DNA from 2 places in the Roseateles paludis genome. Region 1 is predicted to be linked to the other one. Evidence: predicted binding sites of a transcription regulator. Region 1 holds the regulator's gene; the other holds the start of a gene.
What was found. The regulator FliA, encoded in region 1, starts transcription of late flagellar genes. The targets are predictions, from matches to a motif close to CTAAAGTTTNNNNNNNNNNNGCCGNTA.

Region 1 (3,390 bases):
AGCTGGTCCCGCGCTGGAGGACCGCGGCGGCGTGTTCGCGCTGATCGGCTCCACCGGCGTGGGCAAGACCACCACCACCGCCAAGCTGGCTGCACACTTCGCCACCAAGCATGGCGCCAGCCAGCTCGGCCTGATCACGCTCGACGCCTACCGCGTTGGCGCCCACGAGCAACTGCGCGCCTATGGCCGCATCCTCGGCGTGCCCGTGCACACCGCGCACGACCGCGCCTCGCTCGACGACTTGCTGGAGCTGCTGGCCAACAAGAAACTGGTGCTGATCGACACGGCAGGCATGGCCCAGCGCGACAGCCGCACCCACGAGCTGCTGGAGATGCTGGCCCACCCGCGCATCAAGAAAGTGCTGGTGCTGAACGCGGCCCAGCAGGGCGAGACGATTGAAGACGTCGTCACCGGCTGGAAGGCCGCCGCCTGCGAGGGCGTGGTGCTGTCCAAGATCGACGAGGCCGTCAAGCTCGCGCCGGTGCTGGACACCTTGATCCGCCACCGCCTCAAGATCCTCGGCGTGGCCAATGGCCAGCGCGTGCCCGAGGACTGGCACCGCCTCAGCAGTGCCGACCTGGTGCAGCGCGCGCTGCGCAGCGCCGCCCCGGGCGCCTGGCGCCTGGCCACGGCCGACGTGAACCTGATCTTTGCCGGCGCGCCGGTGGCCGAACACGGCTTGAAGGCTTAAAGGCTTGAACTGGATGACCGACCCCAGCCAGCAGGTGCCTAGATGAGCAACCGACTCGACGACCAGGCGCAAGGCCTGCGCAGGCTCTTTGCCACCCCGCGTGCGCGCTGGGTGCCGGTGGTCAGCAACCCCGAGGTGGCCTCGTCCACCGCGCTGCTGGAGCTGCTGTGCCGCGCCTATGCCGATCTCGGCCTGCAGACCCTGCTGGTGGACGCCGGCGAGCGGGTGGAGACGACCTCCGAGCTGGCGGCGGTGGACATGTCCAAATGCATCGAGCGGCTCTCGGGCCGCGTCAGCTACCTGGCCGCGCGCGGTTTGCCCATGCGCTACCTCAACCACCACGGCTCGGCGGCCGGCTTCCTGGACGCCGTGATCGAGGCGGCCCCCCAGGTGGACGTGATCCTGCTGCACGCCGCCGCGCCTGAAATGGCCCGCATGCTGACCCAGCGGCAGCTGCGCCCCCTGCTTTTGGCTGACACAGACCCGCGAAGTGTGACGTCTGCCTATGCCAGCCTCAAATGGTTGGCCCAGCGCACGGGTTTGCTGGTCTACAGTGTTTTGATGTCCTGCCCTCCGCAACTGCGGCTGGCCACGCGTATCGCGCAGCAGCTGTCCCAATGCGCCGACACCTACCTGGGTGCCGCGGTGGCTGATGCGGTCTGCTGGGACACCCGCGCGAGCCGCGCGCCGCTGAGCGCCGAGGTGCTGCAGCTGGCCCGCGAGCTACTGCTGGCCAGCCCGCCGGGAGAGCGCCCCTCGCCCGCCCTGCTGGCCGACGCCCAGCCCCTGCGCCCGCTGCAGGCTCACGCTTCCGTTTTTGCCCACTGAGTCGCCGCCATGTACACCGCCAAAGGCCGTCTCGACAACAGCTCGCTGATCAAGCAGTACAGCCCGCTCGTGCGACGACTGGCGCATCAGATGGTGGCCAAGCTGCCGGCCAATGTCGAGGTAGACGATCTGATCCAGGTCGGCCTGATCGGCCTGACCGATGCGCTCTCGCGCTTTGATGCCGGCCAGGGCGTGCAGTTCGAAACCTTTGCCACCCAGCGCATCCGCGGCGCCATGCTCGACGAGCTGCGCGGCGGCGACTGGATGAGCCGCGGCGCCCGCCGCCAGCAGCGCGAGATCGAGGAGGCCGTGCGCCGCGTCGAGCAGCGCCTGGGCCGCCCGGCCGCCGAGGCCGAGATCGCTGCCGAGATGGGCCTGCCCCTGCCTGACTACCAGGACCTGCTGACCAAGGTGCGTGGCACCCAGCTCGTCTACCTGGAAGACATGACCGGCGCCGAGGGCGACGACGACTACCTCGACCGCCATGTGGCTGACGACGGCGCCAACCCCATGTCCCTGCTGCAGGACCATCGCATGCGCGAGGCCCTGGTGCAAGCCATCAAGAACCTGCCCGAGCGTGAGCAGTTCGTGATGAGCATGTACTACGAGCACGACATGAATCTGAAGGAAATCGCGGCCGTGCTCAATGTCACGGAGTCGCGTGTTTGTCAGCTGCACAGCCAGTCCATTGCAAGACTCCGGGTCAAACTGCGAGACTGGTGAGGGTAGGGCGCCGCAGGCGTAGCTGCCCCTCCTGCGTCTCAACACACCCTGGGCCTCCTACATGCTGAGCTGGAAACGAGGCGAGTCCTCGCCCCTCCCCGCGCCGACGCGCAGCTCGGGCCAGAGCGACCTGGCCCTGGGCGCGATTCGCAAGCTCTCAGGCTCGGTGTCCGAGGTGGGCCACGACGCGGCCGAAGTGCGCGGTGCGCTCGACGACGTGCAGCGTGTGGTCAGCGCCCAGGCCCAGGCCATGCAAGCCCTGGCCGACGAACTCAAGGGCGTGGCGCGCGCCCAGGTCGCCATCACCGCAGCCACCACGCAGAGCAACCAGTCGGTGCAGCGCGCGCGTGATGCGCTGGCCAGCGCAGGGGCCGAGGTCGAGGGCATGTCCCAGACCCTCAAGCAGGTCTCGGAGGCAGCGGCCGGCATCACCCGCATTTCGCTGCAGACGCGGCTGGTGGCCTTCAACGCCTCGGTCGAGGCCAAGCACGCCGGTGACGCCGGGCGCGGCTTTGGCGTGGTGGCCGATGCCATCAAGTCGCTGGCTGCCCAGGTCGAGACCTCGTCCAAGGCCATCGTCTCGGCCATCGCGTCGCTGCAGACGCGCATTGATCACTTCAGCACCCAGCTCGTGGAGCGCGACAGCGCCAAGCCGAGCGAAGTGCATGCCGCCTTCCGCGCCGTCGAGACCGAAGTCACGGCCATCGCCACCTCAGCCGGCCAGAGCGCTCATCAGGTCGAAGCCCTCAATGCGCGTGCGCGCGAGCTCGAGTCTGAGGTGGGCGAGGCCCAGCATGGGCTCAAGGTGGCCCTCGCCGGCAGTGACCGCTTCCTCAAGCTCTCCGAGGACTTGATCGAGCAGATTGCCGGCAGTGGCGTCGAGGTCGAGGACGGCGAGTTCATCCGCCTGGCCCAGGGCGCGGCGCGCGACATTGCCGCGCTGCTGGAAGAGGCCCTGCGCAGCAATGCCATCAGCGAGGCCGACCTCTTCGACGAGAACTACCGCCCCATCGAAGGCACCAACCCGGCCCAGGTGCTGACGCGTTTTTGCCAACTGACCGACCGCCTGCTGCCCGAGATCCAGGAGCGCGTGGTCCAGGCCAATCCCAAGATCGTGTTCTGCATTGCGGCCGACCGCAACGGCTACA
Region 2 (3,390 bases), 110 kb from region 1:
CAGCGCCTGCATCTGCGAGAACTGCGTGCCCAAGCCCTTGATGCTGGCATCCACCGTGGCCAGGCTGGTGACCTGCTGGATCTGCGCCATCTGGCTCGTGACCTGGGCGTTGTCCATGGGGTTGAGCGGGTCCTGGTGCTGCATCTGCGCCACCAGCAGCTTCAGGAAGCGGTCCTGCGTCTCGGCCGCGTTCTTGGTCTGCGTGGACGAGCTGGGCAGGCCACTCTTGTTGGCGCTGCTGGTGTTGTTGAGTGCGGTGAAGTCCATGGCCTGGCCTCCGTGGTCAGGACTGACCAAGTTGCAAGGTCTTGAGCAGCAGGCTCTTGGCCGTGCTCATCACCTCGATGTTGTTTTGGTAGGAGCGCGAGGCCGAGATCATGTTGACCATCTCCTCCACGCTGTTGACGTTGGAGTAGGTCACGTAGCCATCGGCGTCGGCCTGGGGGTGGCGCGGGTCGTGCACGCGGCGGCCCGGGGTGTTGTCCTCGGAGATCTTCGAGACCTGGACCCCGGCGGTGCCGGCGTCGTTGCCAAACAAATGGGTCTGGAAGACCACCTGGCGCGCCTTGTAGGCCTGGCCGTCGGGGCCGGCCACGGTGTCGGCATTGGCCAGGTTGCTGGCCACGACATTGAGCCGCTGGCTTTGCGCGCTGACCGCGCTGCCGGCAACGTTGAAGATCTGGAACATCGACATGGTGGCCGTCTCCTAGCTTTAGCCAGCGTTGTGCGACTTCATCGCGTCCAGCGTGGTGCGCACCGCGCCGTTGATGAAGCGCAGCGTGGCCTCGTACTTCACGGTGTTGTCGGCAAAGCTGGCGCGCTCGCGGTCCATGTCCACGCCATTGCTGTCGAGGTTGGTCTGGGCCTGCAGCGCGTATTGCTTCTGGCTGTCGGCCAGGGCGCCTGCGGCTGGGCTCATGTGGCCGCGGGCGGTGGTGGCCATCTGGCCGGCGGTGGGCAGGTCGCCCGTGGCCTCGCGCAGGGCGCGGGCAAAGTCGATGTCGCGGGCCTGGTAGCCCGGGGTGTCGGCGTTGGCGATATTGCTGGCCAAGAGGCGCTGACGCTCCGCCCGCAGGCTCAGGGCCTGGGTCTGGAAGTTCAGCGTGTCGGTGAGGCGGTTCAGCATGGTGGGCTCCTGGGGCACGATGGCGGAGCTGGGTGTGCGCAAATTGTCTGGAGCCACCCGCCAAAACATGAGCGGGATCAAAGGCTGATTTGCCTCTCAATTCCCCCCTCCGAACGCCCGCCAGCTGCCTAGAGTGCAGCCTCATGCTCCCAAGGCTCGCCTCATTCCTGCTGCTGTTGCTTGCGCTGGCTGCCCCGGCCCTGGCCGTGGATGCCGCCGCGCTGGAGCGCGTACGCCAGATGGCCGAAGCCGCCGCCCGCCTGGCCGCACCGCCCGGCACCCGCGTGGTGGTGGAAGCCGGCAGCCCCGACCCGCGCCTGCGCCTCGCCCCCTGCCAGCAGATGCAGCCCTACCTGCCCCCCGGGCTGGCCATGTGGGGCCGCACCCGCGTGGGCCTGCGCTGCGTGGACGGCGTGGCCCGCTGGGCCATCACGGTGCCCGTGCAGGTCAAGGTGTTTGGCAGCGCCCTGGTGGCGGCCACCGCGCTGCCCGCCGGCGCGACCCTGACTCAAGATTTGCTCAGCACGGCCGAAATCGACATTGCTGCCGAGCCCGGCGCGGTCTACCCGACTGCGGCGCCCTTGCTCGGCCGGGTCCTGGCCCGCCCCGTGCAGGCCGCCCAGGCCGTGCGGCAGACCGACCTCAAGCACCGCCAGTGGTTTGCCGCTGGCGACACCGTCCAGCTCAGCCTCGCGGGCAGCGGCTTCAGCATCGGGGCCGAGGCCCAGGCGCTGAGCCCCGGCCTCGAAGGCCAGGACACCCGACTCCGGCTGGAGAGCGGGCGCATCGTCACGGCCCGGCCGGTGGGCGAGCGCCGCGCGGAGATGCAGCTGTGAAGAAAGTCGCTCTCCGCCGCCTCAGGCTGGCGCATGAAGCCTTCAGGCCCCGAGAATGGGGGGGCAGCCCCTCAAGTTCCCGGCCCAATGGCCGATCACCTGGGGAACCTGTCGTACCTGGGTCCAGCAAGGGCCCCTGGAGAGTCGCATGAAAGTTGGTCATCACCTCGAAGCCCCAGCGGCGAAGCTGGAGCGCCCGGCTGCGCGCAAGCCCGAGGCCTCGACCTCGGCCCCTGCGACCCAAGCCACCAGCGCCCCTCAAGTTGCCAAGCACCAGCCGGCCCACGAGGCCAGCGCCCAGGTCGAGATCTCCTCGGCCGCCGCGCAACTGGTCAAGTCCCACGAAAGCAGCTTTGACGCCGCCAAAGTGCAACGCATCTCGCAGCAAATTGCCGAAGGCACGTTCAAACCCGACGCCAACGGCATCGCTGACAAGCTGATTTCGAATGCGCAAGAATTGCTGGCCCGCAGCAAGCAACGCGCCGGCACCCAATAAACCCCACCAATGACCGCAGACGCCGCCATCCCAGCTGAACTCGAACAGCCCCTGATCGCCGTCGAGACCTGCCTGACCCAGCTGGGTGAGGCCCTGGCCGCGCGCGACCCGGCCGGCATCGAGCGGCATTCGGTCGAACTGCATCGCCTGCTCACCCAAGCCGTGGCGGCCTTCAGTGCCGCCGCCCAAGCCGGCCGCCTGCCGGCCTCGCTGCGCCAGCGCCTGGTGCAGGCCGGTGGCCGCATGGCCGCACAGCGCGAAGCGCTGGCCCGCGGCAATGTCTCGCTCGACCGCGCACTGGATGTGCTGATCCCCGCCGAGCCCGTCTACGGCGCCAGTGGCCTGGCCGAGCGCCGGCCCAAGGGCGGCAGCTTCTACTCCGTCTGATCGCAGTCGGACGTTCGAGCGCTACTTAGTCGCTGCTCTTCGAACGTTTTCCAGGTAGGCCTCGCCATCCGGCGGCCGGCCGCTGCGCTGGGACTCCCACACCATCTGCCCCAATGCCTCCATGGCGATGTGCTGCGCCTCGTGGCGCGAGTTCAGCCTGGCGGAGAGCAAATCAAGCGCCTGGCGGATGCCGGTGGGCTGGTCAATGCCATGCTGCTCGGTGATCGAGAGGTGCATGGACAGGTGCAGGAAGGGGTTGGTGCGCCCCTCCTCCACCGTGTAGACCTTGTCCAGCGCAGCCGCCTCGTCGGCCAGCTCGGCGTGGTACTCCGGGTGCTCGGCGATCCAGTCGGCCGCCAGCGCCTCCATCGGGATCAGCGGCGTGCCGTCACGCCATTTACGGTAGGTGCCGCAGAAGAACTGCCGGACTTGGAGCTGGGACGGGGCGAACATGCGCGGGATTGTCGCCGGGCCACCAGCACAAGCAGCCCGCCGGCCATCAGGGCCCAAGTGCCGGGCTCGGGCACCGGTGCGGCCAGGAAGTT

Region 2: a site for FliA is predicted at 2,033-2,059, ahead of flgM (flagellar biosynthesis anti-sigma factor FlgM). Genes of this name have one in related genera too.

What each region holds. Positions count from the first base shown of each region.
Region 1 is NZ_JBDPZD010000002.1:319,432-322,821, reverse strand. Features, by position in the region: gene flhF (flagellar biosynthesis GTPase FlhF) at 1-691, shown strand, start outside; gene ABDJ85_RS07345 (MinD/ParA family ATP-binding protein) at 734-1,519, shown strand; gene ABDJ85_RS07340 (RNA polymerase sigma factor FliA) at 1,529-2,242, shown strand; gene ABDJ85_RS07335 (methyl-accepting chemotaxis protein) at 2,304-3,390, shown strand, end outside.
Region 2 is NZ_JBDPZD010000002.1:205,376-208,765, forward strand. Features, by position in the region: gene ABDJ85_RS06790 (flagellar hook assembly protein FlgD) at 1-267, opposite strand, end outside; gene flgC (flagellar basal body rod protein FlgC) at 284-694, opposite strand; gene flgB (flagellar basal body rod protein FlgB) at 713-1,126, opposite strand; gene flgA (flagellar basal body P-ring formation chaperone FlgA) at 1,270-1,962, shown strand; gene flgM (flagellar biosynthesis anti-sigma factor FlgM) at 2,111-2,458, shown strand; gene ABDJ85_RS06815 (hypothetical protein) at 2,468-2,845, shown strand; gene ABDJ85_RS06820 (DUF1841 family protein) at 2,867-3,298, opposite strand; gene ABDJ85_RS06825 (PEP-CTERM sorting domain-containing protein) at 3,220-3,390, opposite strand, start outside.